3 regions of the Sediminibacillus dalangtanensis genome follow, and region 2 is predicted to be linked to each of the others. Evidence: riboswitches for the same ligand, from Rfam matches in the RefSeq annotation. Region 2 holds a riboswitch; each other region holds the start of a gene.
The links. A riboswitch is a leader RNA that binds a small molecule or an ion and turns the genes downstream of it on or off. The one in region 2 is predicted to bind S-adenosylmethionine.

Region 1 (5,153 bases), 1.0 Mb from region 2:
ATACAATGATTAAAGAGAGCGAACGCAATCCCTTGTTACCGTAAATGTGACAGGGGATTATTGTTAAGCAAGCTGGCCGCAGTTTTGAACTTACCGACTAAAAGCAGGTGAACGCTATGAATGATGCTGATAAAGTGATTATTGTGGAGGGGCGGACCGACAAGGTACAGATTCAGAAAGTAATCGATGAAAAAATCGAAATTATTTGCACCAACGGTACCTTGGGTGTCGAAAGGCTGGAAGAGCTGTTGATAGAATATGATTTGGATAATAAGGATGTCTTTATACTGGTGGATGAAGATAATGCAGGACATAAATTGCGAAAGCAATTGTCCATCGAACTTCCTCATGCAGAACATATCTATGTAGATAAAACCTTTAGGGAAGTGGCAGCTACTCCTGAGGCGGAATTAGCAGCAGCTCTATTGAGCAGAAGTATAGCGGTGAATCCACTTTATCTATAAGCGGCGAATAAGCCATTTGCAAAACGGAAGAGGGACGGAATCATATGTGGCAAATTAAGAATGAACGCGAATTGAAGGATTTTTCAAAAGGCTTTGTGTTTATTCATACACCTTTTTGCGGGACATGCAAAATGGCTGAGAAAATGCTATTAGTATTAGAACAAATAGAAGAGGTTTCACTTTTCCATGAAATGAATGCCTCTCTTTTTCCAGGTTTCATGCAATCGTATCAAGTAGAAAGTGTTCCCTGTCTGCTAATAGTGGAAAATGGCCGGGTGCAGGAAAAAGTCTACGCTTTTCAGTCATTGATACATATTCAAGAAAAGATGCAGAAATACAGAAATAAAAAGAGCCTAGGACAAAAGAATCGTAACTAAAATGAAAACCGAACGATTTCACCATTCGTTCGGTTTTTTTGATGAGCAAAAAGCCTACCCTTCTCATAAAAAAAGTGCAATTTTCCACTCCGGCAAGGTACTTCGCTTTCAGCGGGCACGGCTTCAGCTAACTTGGCAAAGGATACCGTTTTGTCTAGTTCTGCCTATTGCCGTTACGGATAGAAAGCAAAGCAGCCTGGAAACCAGGAGATTTTTCGTCTTCTTCACTGTTTAGATACCTATCAGCCAATAGAAGAATACGGTTCATTCTTGCCTTGATCATGAGGAAATCAGAGCACAAAAACGTAGCGAAGTATCTTGCCGTAGCGATTCGAAGCACGCATCAAACAACAGGATAAAAAGAGAATATCCAAATATAACCGAACGAATTTGATTGGTATTTAGGATTCGTTCGTTTTTTTGCTTTGGTGGCCATGCTTTTGTCACGGCCTCTTTATTGCACATGCTTACGCTCCAACCAATGTGCCTTTCCTATTTGCAGGAATTACATAGTGGATGGCGAACTACTGTTAAAAGGGAGGCGGTAGATTTGTCAGAACAACTTTTGGTTGAGTGGAAACGACGCCTGGAAAATCGCGATGATTTGTCGCATCTGTATGAGCGAAAGAACTTGGGCATAATTGTGACCGTGGAGGATTACTCTGCTTGGGTAGAAATTCATTCTGGTATGGTTGAACTACATGCTGAACCGCAAAGCTCGTCTGCTGTATCTTTACGACTGGACGTAAAGAAGGACATAGCGGAGAAACTGTTTAACGGAGAGCGGAAGTTGACTGCGTTTCCTGCTGACCTTGCCTCCTGGAAGGGAAGGTACAGGGACTGTTTGCTCTTTGAAACACTACTTTACTTACCTTAATCAAGTTGTCTGCCCAGTGCTTCGACGATGGACAAAAAAGGGGCTTTGTCACCAAACTTATCCGCAATATTGCCCTGCTTGTCAATGATGACAGTAGTGGGAACTCCTTGACAGCGGTACATATCGTAAACGTTTGTCCCTTCATCGGCCAAGGTGGGCTGCTGCAGAAAATTCTTATGAAATGCCTCTGCTTCATCCGGCGAACGCTCTCTCCCGGTCACATTTATAGTCAGCATTTCTACATCCTTTTTATTGATGGTTTTATATAGCTGTTCCTTTTTGGGTAAATCTGCTGCACAGTCAGGGCACCAGGATGCCCAGAAGGTAAGCACGATAACCTTGCCTAGATCTTTTTTCAGTTGATAGGTCTTGTCCGAATTCAATATCGGAAGCTCAAAAATCGGGGCTTTCATCCCACCACTCCTTACTTCTCTGTATGTTATTCTCATTCATCATCCTATCATACCTGAAATTGGAAAACGATTATTGCACTTCTTATTAATGAATTAGCTTGACACCCTACTGTCCTGATGCTAAAATCCTATTTAGCGCTTAAGGAACGACCTAATTAAATATAGCAATCTCTTATCAAGAGAGGTGGAGGGACTGGCCCTTTGAAGCCCGGCAACCGTTAACCAGTTTACTGGTTAAAATGGTGCCAATTCCTGCGAAGCAACGAGCTTTGGCAGATGAGAGAACGTGAAAGTAGTATTACTGCGTCTTTCTGTTCTCTTGTGAACGGAAAGGCGTTTTTTAATGCCCGCTAAAGATATATTAGGTAGTTCGGCAAGTACTGCTGAGGAGGAAGAAAGTTGATCACAATTAAAGGCTTGAAAAAAGTTTATCCGGCCAAGCATCAGGATGTCCTCGCTGTCGATAATCTCAACTTGGAAGTAAGCAAAGGTGAAATATTCGGAGTGATCGGCTACAGCGGTGCTGGTAAAAGCACCTTCATCCGACTGCTTAATCGGCTGGAAGATCCGACTGAAGGACAAATCTATATTGATGGGAAAGAAATTTCCGCAATGAGAAAGCAACAGCTGCGTAAATCACGCCAGGAAATAGGAATGATTTTTCAACATTTCAACTTACTCTGGTCCCGTACCGTTCGTGACAATATTGCTTTTCCTCTGGAAATAGCAGGTATTCCGAAGGGAAAAAGGAGAGCCAGGGTAGATGAACTGATAGAATTAGTCGGACTTAAAGGAAGAGAGGATGCCTATCCTTCCCAATTAAGCGGGGGGCAAAAACAGCGGGTCGGTATTGCCAGAGCGTTGGCCAATAATCCAAAGGTGCTGTTATGTGATGAAGCCACATCGGCGCTTGACCCGGATACGACAGATGCCATTTTGCGGTTGCTTGTGGATATTAATGAAAAATTAGGATTAACCATTATTTTGATTACACACGAGATGCATGTCATTCGCAAGATTTGCCACCGAGTCGCTGTGATGGAGTCTGGCAGAGTAGCAGAGCAAGGCGATGTGTTGGATGTTTTTCTGCATCCGCAACAGCCGGTAACCAAGCGGTTTGTGGAGCAGGTCATGGGGGACAAGGATCAAGAAGAGTCGCTCCATTTACTGGAAAATTATCAGAGCGGGAAAGTCGCCAGGCTTCATTTTGTTGGGGAAACAACCAATCAGGCGTTGATAAGCCAGGTGTCAAAGCAGTTTGATGTGGCTGTCAATATTCTTCAGGGTAAAATAACTCAAACACAAAAAGGGGCATATGGAACCTTGTTTGTCCATATGGATGGCTCTGACGAGGAGATAGCAAGAGCGATTGCCTTTATTAAAACTACCTCTGTTGAAGTGGAGGTGGATGCAGATGCTGAGTGAACTTTTTCCAAACGTGAAAATGGAGGATATTTGGACAGCGATCGGTGAAACATTCTATATGACATTGATATCTCTCGCAGGAACGGTCGTTCTGGGAATCTTGCTGGGACTTCTGTTATTTCTTACAGCCAAAGGTGGTTTGTGGCAGAATAAAATACTGAACTTCCTGGCTGCGGGACTAGTTAATATTTTTCGGGCAATTCCTTTTATTATTTTAATTTTATTGCTTTTCCCGTTCACGGATTTTCTTATCGGCACGATTCGTGGTCCGAAAGCGGCTTTGCCCGCATTGATTATCGGTTCTGCACCGTTCTATGCAAGGTTGGTGGAAATCGGCCTGAAGGAAGTAGATAAAGGTGTAGTGGAAGCTGCAAAAGCGATGGGAGCAAAAACGCACACGATCATTTTCAAGGTTCTGATTCCGGAATCAATACCTGCTCTGGTATCCGGGATTACCGTAACAGCAATTGCTTTAATCGGTTATACGGCTGTTGCCGGAGTGATTGGCGCCGGGGGACTTGGGGACTTTGCGTACTTTTACGGTTTTCAACGGCACGATTTTGACGTGGTGTTTGTCTGTACCGTATTAATCGTAATAATTGTATTTATTTTTCAATTTATCGGCGATTATATCGCAAATAAATTAGATAAAAGATAAGGCAATTTCCATTATACAGTTATCCTGTAGCGGAACGTAGCAATACCGCAGGTGGAAATGGTCAAAATTATAACCAAAAAAGGAGAAATGAACTCATGAAAAAGTACTTATTTTTGTTACTAACTGCTGCAATCCTTGCAGTGTTGGCTGCTTGCGGCAGCTCGGATGAAGGTGAATCGGGTGAAAGTACATCTGGTGAGGGAAGCGAAACAGCAGAAATCAAAGTAGGGGCATCCAGTACGCCTCACGCAGAAATATTGGAACAAGCAAAACCATTGCTGGAAGAGCAAGGTGTTACCCTTACGATTGAAGAATACCAGGACTATGTCTTACCTAACCAGGATTTAGAGGATGGCGAAATCGATGCCAACTATTTTCAGCATAAGCCATATTTGCAAGATCAGATTAACGAATTCGGATATGACTTTGTCAGCCTAGGCGGTGTTCATGTCGAGCCGATGGGTGTATACTCCAAGAACATCTCCAGCATCGATGAGATACCAGAAGGAACAGAAGTGATCATCAGCCGTTCTGTAGCCGACCATGGACGTATTCTCAGCCTGTTTGAAGCAAACGGCTTGATTAAACTGGATGAAAGTGTAGACAAAGTTAGTGCCACAACGGACGACATTGTGGAAAATCCAAAGAATTTGACTTTTTCACCGGACGTGGATGCTGCTACGCTACCTGAAATGTATGAGTCAGAAGAAGATACACTAGTTGCGATCAACACCAATTATGCATTAGAAGCGGGCTTAGTACCAACGGAAGATGCCATTTTTATGGAAGGCGAAGAGTCTCCATATGTCAATCAGGTAGTAGTCCGTTCAGAGGATAAAGATAATGAAGCACTAAATAAGCTGGTTGAAGTATTGCAATCAGAAGAAATCCAAAATTTCATCAGTGAGAATTATGATGGAGCGATTGTCCCAGCAGCTA
Region 2 (5,153 bases):
AAAATCGCCCAAGCCATAAAACCCCAATGCATGAAACTTTGTGCTAATGCAGGGTCGATACCTGCCATGGTCGAGGAGTTGTCTTCAAACAACGGGGGATTCGTAATAAAGTGATACATCGGTTCAGAAGCCGCCCAAAACACACCTCCACTGGCCATTAATGTACATAAAATCATGGCAATCCAGCGGAAATAACTATTTTCCGGCTTCGCTTTATTACCTAACCTTACCTTTCCATACTTGGAAACGGCCAAGCCTAAGCCAATAAGCAAATTCGCTAACAGCAGCAGCTGCCAGTAAGAACCGAAATATTTGGCAGAAACGTTGAAGGATGCTGTAATCCAGCCCCCAACCATATCTAAATTCATCAGTGATAAAAGGACAAATAAAAGTAGCAGTCCTCCACTTACGATAAAAACGGGATTGTCCGTTTTGTTATTCAAACTTGTTTTTTTATCTTGTCGCACTTTTTTCCTCCTGAAAGTTAAGGAGCAAGTGCCTACAATAACGCTTCCCTCTCTCTATCTGTCATCATTGCAGACCATTGGATGGGAAATTATTCTGCTATAGAATTTATGATCATACCATTTAAAAATCGAATAATTTTCAAGTCCGAAAACCATCGGCTTGCTCTCTGAATTTTTTGCTGTGTCTAAAGTGTCTTTTTCATTCGATTTTTACTGCTAAAGGAAAACGGTCCACGTCCTTTCTTAGTTTGCCAAAGATATTAAATATTATAGGGTTTCTTTCAAACATTCGTCAAATATAATAAACAGGACAAAGGCGCAAGCGCCTGTTTAAAGGAGTACAGGCTAGAGCCGCCACGTCCTGTGGCAACGCCTGCATGACCCACATCGTCGGGGCCTCCGACAAGCTTAAGAACAGCCTCGGCGTGGCGCTTTTTGCCACACAGAGGGTGGGCTTAAGACCTCGAGGGGGTAGGCGCTGGAGCTGGACGTGGCTGGTTCAGCCAATAATTTTCCACAGACAGTCAAATTTATCATTTCCTATACAGGACAAAAGGGGTTATCCGAGAAACGATGGATAACCCCTTTCAGATTCTAGAGAAACCGTGATCTTTCTTATCCCTCTAAGGCCCCGAGAATAAATTTGTGAAGCTAAATGTTCTTATGAAAATTGAAAGACAGGATTATTTTGGGTCTTTAAAGATTATTCATCCTGGCAAAATTTCTCAAATCAGAATGGATGAGCCGTAGCATTCAGCCAAAGCCTTCTCCCGCCTGTTTATAATCATAAAGATAGATGCAAGAAAACACCCCTGGGTGGAATATAACCAATTCATGCTGCTATTTAGATAGAAACAGCGTTTTTCTGTTGCACTGCTTCCAACTCCCGCTTCAAAAACCTTGCCATTTCCAGCATGCCATACTTGTCTGCTTTGGCTTCTGCTTCGGAATTATAATTGGTGTTTGTATTGACGTCATAAGTGAAAAGCTCTCCATCTTGATTGAAAATGAACTCAATCCCTGCCACCCGGATACCATTGTCCGCCAGGAATTGTTCATACTTTTCAATAATCGGCTCGTTGAAATTCTCCACAATGCGGAACTTTGATTGATCCTCCGGTTGTTCTCCCACTGGGCAGAACAAGTCATCGATTGTGCAGGCATCTGCAGGACATAATTCGAATCCTTCCGACGTATCGACCTGAACAGCGTATAGAAACTTTCCGTCGATGAATTCACAGCGGGTAATATATGGCTCGGGTGCCTGTATATATTCCTGAACAAGGGTGATGCCATCGACCGGCTCATCAAAATCGGGGCCATCCAAGTACTCCTTCAATCCGTCGATGGTATGGAACAACTGAACTCCCAACCCTTTTCCTGCCCTGTTGTGTTTCGTGATGAATGATGCTGCATTGAGTTTTTCAGCCGCATCCACAATCTGCTCCTTGCCGACAGCTGCCAGCGTTTTCGGAGTACGGATTCCCGCTTCATTCAACGCCATATACTGATTGACCTTGCTCAATTCAAGTCGAAGTGCACTGCTGCCATTGATCACCGTGCGCCCGTGTCGCTCCAGCCATGCTAAAACCGCCTCCGTCAATTCAGGGGCATATCGATGATCTCTTGTATGGGATGAAGCACTAATCCGGCTATAAAAGATCCCTTCGGGTGGTTCTTCTGTTAAATCGACCATCCCCTGGTCTAAAAACCATTCTTCATAAGGAACCTCCAGCTCCTCCAATCGTTTGGTCAGGTGTTCGGTCCACTCACTGTTTTCATGGATTACATATACTTTGCTCATTCTGCCGTCTCCTCTCCTTGGTGTGGTTTCGTTTCAAGTTATTTAAATAACTGGCGTCTTTTTATTTAAATAACTGGCGTCTTTTTTCCTCCACAAGCGGCATCACTTGTTCTGAAAAACGTTTCATCTCTTCAAGTTGCGGGGAAAACTGCAATAACAGTAAATCCAATCCTGCTTCTTCATATGCCGCGATCCGTTCCGCAATTTGTTCCGGTGTACCAATTAAATTTGGACGAAGACCCCGATTCGAAACCGAGTAATCGTTCCGTTTCACCTGCTGCTCCAGCTGTGACTTGCTGATAAAATCCTGGTAACCGGCATATCCAGCCGTATCCTTCACATCGGTAATTCGTCTCCATTCTTCCAGTGCTTCTTCCTCAGTGTCTCGGCAAATTACATAAGCCGCCATACCAAACGAGTGGAATGCTGGCTGGCCGGCTTCTTCCCGCCGAACCTTCATTTCCGCTATCTTGCTTGCAATTTCATCGACCGTGCCTCCGTGCATGACATAAGCGTCACAGGAATCGACAATCGCCTGTTTGCCACGGTCGCTTTCGCCTCCCGCATACACAGTCGGATAAGGTTTTTGAACCGGCTTGGGAGCCAGCTTGGCATTGTTCACTTCATAATAGTTGCCATGGTAAGAGAATGTCTCTTCCTGCCACATCCCTTTTAACACATCCAGAAATTCTTCTGTCCGGTCATACCGCTCATCGTGAGCGGTAAACGCTCCACCATATTGTTTCGCTTCTTCTTCCCACCACGCTGAGACAACGTTCAGTGTGAACCGGCCGTTACTGATATGATCAATGTTCGCTGCCATTTTTGCTGCTACAGCAGGATTGTGGAACCCGGGACGTACCGCGGTCATGATTTCAATTTTTTCCGTCACTGCTGCCAGTCCGGCTGCTGTCGACCATGCTTCCAGGGAATCGGCATCGATTCCTTTTATGTCGTTTAAATATAACTCAGCAATCAGCGTGGTATCATAGCCCCATTTTTCTGCTGACTGAATCACTTGTTTGGCATAATCAAAGGTTGGGGGCATCTGTTCATCCTCTACGTTTCGCAACCATCCGCCGAAAATCGGCAGCCAAAATCCATACTTCATGTTATCTCTCCCCTGCCTGAATACTAATGATTTTTTGTTTCCGAATAAGACCTTAGTCGAAACCGAGTGTTATAAAAAAGCCTTCTCCCGGAGAGGAAGAAGGCTTTTTTGTCAATCTGCTTCTTATCTCTCAGAGTACATTTACTCTGCAGGATTTGGCACCTTCCTGAATTATCAGTGGGTTGCCGGGCTTCATCGGGCCTTTCCCTCCGCCTCTCTTCATAAGAATCGTTATTCGGTTGAAGTAATCTTATCAAATAACTCGGGTTAATTGCAACTGGTTGATTTCCCTAATTACATTGATTTTGTTTTTCATAAAACCTATAAACTGTGAATTAACTTGAATGTGTCTTCCTGACATCCGGCCTTTATTTAGGTTGGAGAACAGCGCTGAGGAAATACCCTACGCTTTCCGCGGGCGGCTGGTGAGCTTCCTCGAGCTAACGCTCTGCGGGATCTCTCCGAGGCCTTTGCTCCCGCAGGAGTCTCCGGGTATTTCCTCAGCTAGGAATAGCTTCCTGTTTTTAAGCGAGTATACTAGACATATTTTTCTTCATTCAATAGCATGAAACATCTTATCAAAAGACATTTCTAGGAAAACAAGCAGAAAGACCGAGAGAAGAGGAAAAGACGTACATATCCTCACAAGCGTTTTATTAAGAGGTTTAATGCCTGCGATAATCAGCAAACTTCTTAGCGCAGGTAGCATACGAAGACTCCAGCGGGAACAGCGCGAGCTGAAGATCCACTTGGTAAAGCGGTTTTCTTTACCAAGTTAGCTGAAGCCGTGTCCGCGGAAAGCGAAGTATGCTACCGAAGCGGTGGGTAACACGCTTTTTGAATAGGCAACGGAGCTTCCCATTAAAGTTACTGCATAGTTTCTATCAACTCTCAAGACGAAACAATAAAGTCTAGGAAAAGTGTGCTTGTTTTGGCTGACGCCCAATTCGGACGGAAATGGTTAGATTTCTCTTGCCTAAGCCCTGTCATACAAGTCTTCCGGTAGCTGTTGCAAAAAGGCGGACACTGGACCGATCGAGAACACAGCCAGTTCATGCATCGCCCTCGTACATGCCGTGTAAAGCAAATTCCGCTCCAGTTCCCGGTAATATTGAGCAGCGGAAGCATTATAGATAATCGCCGCATCAAACTCAATTCCTTTTGCCAGATAAGCAGGTATCACAAGCAGCCCTTTTTGAAAGGTGTGCGTTTCTTCATCCATCAGCTTTGCTTCTGTTTCCTCGCGTAATAATTGATACGCCTCCCGGCTCTCCTCCATCGTTTTGCATATGACAGCGATCGTTTGGTGATTTGCAGCGGTATAGCCTTTTATTGTCTGCAGTAGTTGCTGTTTTAACTTTTGTTTATCAGGTACTTGGGTTAACAATGGCTTTGAACCTTCCCGGTTGAACGGCTCAATGACATCGCCGCCTGGCATAAAGGCTTTGGTAAACTCCACAATTTGCCTCGTGGAACGATAACTTCTTGTCAGGGTGATCCGTTCGTGCTTTGCTTCCAATTCAGAAGAAAGCAGGGTTTCTTCCGTGGAGGCATGCGCATAAATCGCTTGGTTGTAATCCCCTAAAAGCGTCATCCTGCTAAGAGGGAAAACCTCTTGGAAATAAGCAAACTGGAACGGGGAGTAATCCTGGGCTTCGTCGATGAATAAATGCCTGATGGACCGATTCACCTGAAAGCCGACCAGTCGATTATAAAAGTATAAGTATGGTGCAGCTTCTTCCCAGGTTAATTTTCTTTGCTCCAGTAACTC
Region 3 (5,153 bases), 1.1 Mb from region 2:
ATTCCCAGGATTCCCATGGTTTCAGCAATTGGCTCGGAACACCAGGAATGGATTCCGGAATATGAAGCCCAAAATAGTCATCTGGTACCGTGTTTACTCCATCGAGACGCTGCTTCAGGACTGTGTCCACCATCGCTCTTGTATAAACAAGCGGGATTCTTTCCCCGATACCGAAAGGTCCTTTTATCCAACCGGTATTGATAAGGTAAACGTCTGCATCATATTGATCGATCTTGTCGCCGAGCATATCGGCATATACCGCCGGGGCAAGCGGCAGGAAGGGTGCACCGAAGCAGGCGGAAAAAGTCGCTTCTGGTGCGGTGATGCCCCGCTCCGTACCAGCCAGTTTACTGGTGTAGCCGCTGAGAAAATGATACATCGCCTGTTCCTTTGTCAATCTGCTGATTGGAGGGAGTACACCAAATGCGTCGGCAGTCAGGAATATAATCGATTTTGGATGTGGTCCCTTGCTTGGGAAAATGCTATTGTCAATATGGTCCAACGGGTAAGCAGCCCTTGTGTTTTCCGTCCGTTCCGTATTGGAGTAATCGGGCATTCCGTTATGACAGAAAACATTCTCCAGAACAGCACCATGTTTGATGGCATGGTATATCTGAGGTTCTTTCTCCTCACTTAGCCCGATGCACTTGGCATAACATCCCCCTTCGATGTTGAAAACGCCATTAGGTGACCACCCATGTTCGTCATCCCCGATAAGACAGCGATCAGGATTTGCAGACAATGTCGTTTTGCCTGTACCGGATAATCCGAAGAACAGGGCAGTATCTCCTGAATCACCGGTATTGGCGGAACAGTGCATAGGGAGCACTCCCTGTTGTGGCAATAAGTAATTCATAACGGAGAAAACTGCTTTTTTAATTTCCCCTGCATATTCGGTGCCGCCAATTAGGATGATTCTTTCTTCAAAAGAAATAATAATGAAAGCCTCTGAATTGGTGTTATCTCTTTTGGGATTTGCTTTGAAAGTGGGAGCGGAAATGACAGTGAACGCATTATGTTTACCGGCAGTCTCTTTGTCTTCCCGGATAAAAAGCTGTCGGGCAAACAAGTTATGCCAGGCAAATTCGGTGATGACTTCAATCGGAAGTCGGTAGTCTGTATCAGCTCCTGCCCAGCCGGTAAAGCGAAAAAGCGTGTCCTGGGAGCGAAGGTGCTCCATGACGCGTTCATACAAGGCGATAAAGCTGTTTTTATCCATCGGCTTGTTGATAGAACCCCAGTCAACTTGTTCAGCTGCTTCCCCTTCGTTTACAATGAACTTGTCTTTCGGAGAGCGTCCGGTATATTTTCCGGTAGTGACGCTGACGGCCCCATTGGCAGTAATGGTTCCTTCGCCGCGTTTCTCGATGATTTCTACCAGTGCTTCTGTAGAAAGATTGAATTGGCAGTTCTGCAGGATCGTTTTGCCCAATTTAGAAGCGCTTTCATTTGTTGGGTTCACTTGCTCACTTCCTTTGTGTAAATTGATAGCTTGATAACGAATAGTATAACATAATGATTAATATATAACATACTGGTTTACAAAATGAAAGGTGATCGTTAAAATTTCCGCTATTGCTTTATTTTCGTTAAAATAAAGGGAAGGGACTAGTAAAAGCTCAAAAAGGCGGGATAATATGGAACGTAAATCAATTGTACTCTACGATGGCGATTGTTACTTGTGCCGGCAGACAAAACAAGTAATCAAGCTGCTGGACTGGTTTGGCGCTTTTCGATGGCTATCGCTACAGGAATATGAAAAAAGGCAAACCGTTTCGAGTAAACAACGGGAAGTGATAAGGGGAGAAATCCATCTCGTGAAGCCTGATGGGAAAATAAGTACAGGTTACCAAGCTGTTCGATTTATGCTTGTCCGTTGTCCTTTAACTGCACCGCTGGGATTCCTGATGTACCTGCCGTATGCTGAAGTGATAGGAGACCCTCTGTACCGATTGATAGCCAAAAACCGTTATCGTATTTTTAAAAACAAGTGTACCAACGGTGTGTGCAAACTCCCTCAATAGCATAAGTTAATTCCAACCAAAAAGGTGGTAATTTATTGACATTGCCGGCATGTTTCGTTACGATAAAGTGCGAACGGATACTCTCTTATCCAGAGACGGCGGAGGGACAGGCCCGAAGAAACCCGGCAACCATCATGCAGATGAAAAGGTGCCAACCTGATGCAAGGTTTTACCTTGGACGATAAGATGAGAAAGGCCATTTTCCTTTCCTTCTCCTTATTAAGGAAAGGTTTTTTGTTTGATTAGAGGTAAAATACCATGCGCTCATGATTTTATTCGTATAGATGACAAAAAACAGTTTAACGGGAATGGAAATTCACCAGCTTAATGAAATTGTAATAACATACCTAGGAAAGAGCGGTTCCGTATTATTTGATGAAATGAAGGAGGATTTAGCAGAATGACTGCAAATCGTCGATTATTCACCTCAGAATCGGTTACAGAAGGACACCCCGATAAAATTTGTGATCAGATTTCTGACGCCATTTTAGATGAAATTTTGGCAAGTGATCCAGATGCTCGTGTGGCATGCGAGACAACTGTTACTACCGGTCTGGTTTTAGTATCGGGGGAAATCACTACCACTACTTATGTTGATATTCCAAGCATTGTTCGTAAGACAGTGAAAAATATTGGGTACACGAGAGCGAAGTATGGCTTTGATGCGGAAACTTGCGCTGTCCTGACCGCGATCGATGAACAGTCCCCTGATATTGCGGGGGGCGTGGATCAGGCTTTGGAAGCACGCGAAGATACAAGCTACGATGAAGAAATCGAAGCAATCGGTGCTGGTGACCAGGGTCTGATGTTCGGGTACGCAAATAATGAAACGCCAGAGCTAATGCCGCTGCCTATTTCACTCGCCCATAAAATAAGTAAGCGTCTGTCAGATGTCAGAAAGGAAAACATTCTGCCTTACTTGCGCCCGGATGGAAAAACCCAGGTGACAGTAGAATATGATGAAAATGACAAACCAGTAAGAGTGGATACCATCGTCATTTCCACCCAGCATCATCCGGAAATCGAGCTCAAACAAATTCAACAGGACATTAAAGAATTTGTCATTAAGCCGATTGTGCCGGAAGCGTTTCTGGATGAGAAAACAAAGTATTTCATCAATCCAACAGGCAGGTTTGTAATCGGTGGTCCACAAGGGGACGCCGGCTTGACAGGAAGAAAAATCATTGTTGATACTTACGGGGGATACGCCCGTCATGGAGGCGGCGCATTCAGCGGAAAGGACGCCACCAAAGTGGACCGCTCGGCTGCATATGCGGCACGATATGTTGCGAAAAACATTGTGGCAGCGGAACTAGCCGAGTCCTGTGAAGTCCAGCTTGCTTACGCCATTGGTGTGGCAGAACCAGTATCCATATCGATTAACACCTTCGGTACAGGGAAAGTAACGGAAAATGAATTAGTAAAAGCTGTGAGGGAATTATTTGACCTTCGTCCAGCAGGTATTATCAAGATGCTTGATTTGAAACGTCCTATTTATCAAAACACAGCTGCGTACGGACACTTTGGCAGAACCGATATCGAATTTCCTTGGGAAAAGACCGATAAGGTAAACAGTTTGAATGAATTTTTGAACCAGTAAATGTAACAATAGCATAGTTGAAAAGGGTAAAAAACCGAACGATGATTCGAAATTTTAATTATTCGATCTCGTTCGGTTTTTTTATTTTTATTTTAACCTGTGAAGTAACCAATTTCTCTTTTGAATCAATGGTGGTAAACATTCCGGTCCGGCAAGGTGCTTTGCTTAAGCTTGTCGGAGGACCAAACGATGTGGGTCATGCAAGCGTTGCCACAGGACGTGGCGGCTTTAGCCTGTACTCCTTTGAACAGGCGCTTGCGCTTTTCTTTATTGAGGTGGGTATGATGTTTGTGCATTTTTGATACCACAATCCTTTCTACCGATGAGGAGAGGCAGAAAATTTCTGGTTAATTCCGAAACTAATCGATTTCGGCTATCGTCTATAGGTGGAGTTAGCAAAGAAAGGTGGAAAAGAGGGGAGTTATGGAAAAAGGAGAAAAAGAAGATTTCTTAGAAGCGATAATGTTAAAACATGGGGATGATTTGGTAAGATTAGCATTCAATTATGTGAAAGATAAAGAAACTGCTAAAGATATGGTCCAAAATTCTTTCATTAAGTGTTATGAAAACTTGGGTAAATTTCGTTATGATTCAACCATCAAAACATGGTTATACCGGATCACCGTCAATCAATGCAAGGATTATTTAAGGAGTTGGCATTATCGGAAAGTCAAAACCAAAAGTGTGTTTGTGAATGCAATCAAATCTATTTCATCCTTAACAGAAAATGAGGTTATAAAAAAATCAGAATCTGAAGAGATGAAAAGTCTTATGTTCTCTTTGCCCGAAAGCTACAGAGAAGTTATTTATTTATATTATTACAAAGACTTATCCATCCCAGAAATAGCTGAAGTAACTGGTTTGAATCTTAACACCGTTAAAACAAGACTTAGGAGAGGAAAGCAAAGGCTGAAAAATTTACTAGAGGAGGCTGAGGTGTATGGGGAAATTTACTAAGCGAATTTCAAGATATGAAGATGATCATGATTTAACGTTTACGAGAGAAGACAGGATAGAAACACTTAGAAAAATCCATAGGAAACACAAAGGTAACCGAAGGGATTCTTTGTTCTACATTGGTAAACGTTTTGTCGGTCCAATATTAGGCACTTTCATTGCAGTACTTTTATTGATAGGGATTCTTTTACCAAAATTTTATCAAAATGACGGGATAAAACAGCCACTTTCAAACCATGCCTCTGAGCAAGAGCAAGAAAGTACTTCATTTTCCGTCTTACTAATGGGAAAGGATTCAACTGAGAATGATAATATGAGAACGACGGTTCATATTTTATTAACATACAACAGTACGGAGAAAACCATAAAGTTAGTACCGATTCCAAGAGATGCTTATGTGGAAATATATAATGCTGCAGGAGAAAAAAAACATGAGGATAAATTAATGCACGCATATGCTTTTCATTCGTCCCCTGAAGCTGTCTCATCCACAGTCTCAAATCTTTTCGATTTATCTGTTGATTACTATTCCATTTTTTCAGAAGAAGAAATATATGGAGGACTGGAAATAA

Region 1: it holds a riboswitch for S-adenosylmethionine, as region 2 does, so the genes downstream of both, ERJ70_RS13580 (methionine ABC transporter ATP-binding protein) here and ERJ70_RS18160 (LLM class flavin-dependent oxidoreductase) in region 2, are expected to answer to the same signal.
Region 3: it holds a riboswitch for S-adenosylmethionine, as region 2 does, so the genes downstream of both, metK (methionine adenosyltransferase) here and ERJ70_RS18160 (LLM class flavin-dependent oxidoreductase) in region 2, are expected to answer to the same signal.

What each region holds. Positions count from the first base shown of each region.
Region 1 covers NZ_CP046956.1:2,700,305-2,705,457, reverse strand. Annotated here, with positions in the region: gene ERJ70_RS13600 (toprim domain-containing protein) at 117-464, shown strand; gene ERJ70_RS13595 (thioredoxin family protein) at 536-841, shown strand; gene ERJ70_RS13590 (hypothetical protein) at 1,392-1,718, shown strand; gene ERJ70_RS13585 (TlpA family protein disulfide reductase) at 1,715-2,131, opposite strand; SAM riboswitch class I at 2,301-2,414, shown strand; gene ERJ70_RS13580 (methionine ABC transporter ATP-binding protein) at 2,531-3,556, shown strand; gene ERJ70_RS13575 (methionine ABC transporter permease) at 3,546-4,214, shown strand; gene ERJ70_RS13570 (MetQ/NlpA family ABC transporter substrate-binding protein) at 4,310-5,153, shown strand, end outside.
Region 2 covers NZ_CP046956.1:3,714,644-3,719,796, forward strand. Annotated here, with positions in the region: gene ERJ70_RS18150 (BCCT family transporter) at 1-467, opposite strand, end outside; gene ERJ70_RS18155 (ATP-grasp domain-containing protein) at 1,312-2,271, opposite strand; gene ERJ70_RS18160 (LLM class flavin-dependent oxidoreductase) at 2,333-3,382, opposite strand; SAM riboswitch class I at 3,503-3,610, opposite strand; gene helD (RNA polymerase recycling motor HelD) at 4,359-5,153, opposite strand, start outside.
Region 3 covers NZ_CP046956.1:2,618,732-2,623,884, reverse strand. Annotated here, with positions in the region: gene pckA (phosphoenolpyruvate carboxykinase (ATP)) at 1-1,462, opposite strand, end outside; gene ERJ70_RS13165 (thiol-disulfide oxidoreductase DCC family protein) at 1,638-2,024, shown strand; SAM riboswitch class I at 2,107-2,212, shown strand; gene metK (methionine adenosyltransferase) at 2,425-3,624, shown strand; gene ERJ70_RS13155 (hypothetical protein) at 3,666-3,926, shown strand; gene ERJ70_RS13150 (sigma-70 family RNA polymerase sigma factor) at 4,048-4,581, shown strand; gene ERJ70_RS13145 (LCP family glycopolymer transferase) at 4,565-5,153, shown strand, end outside.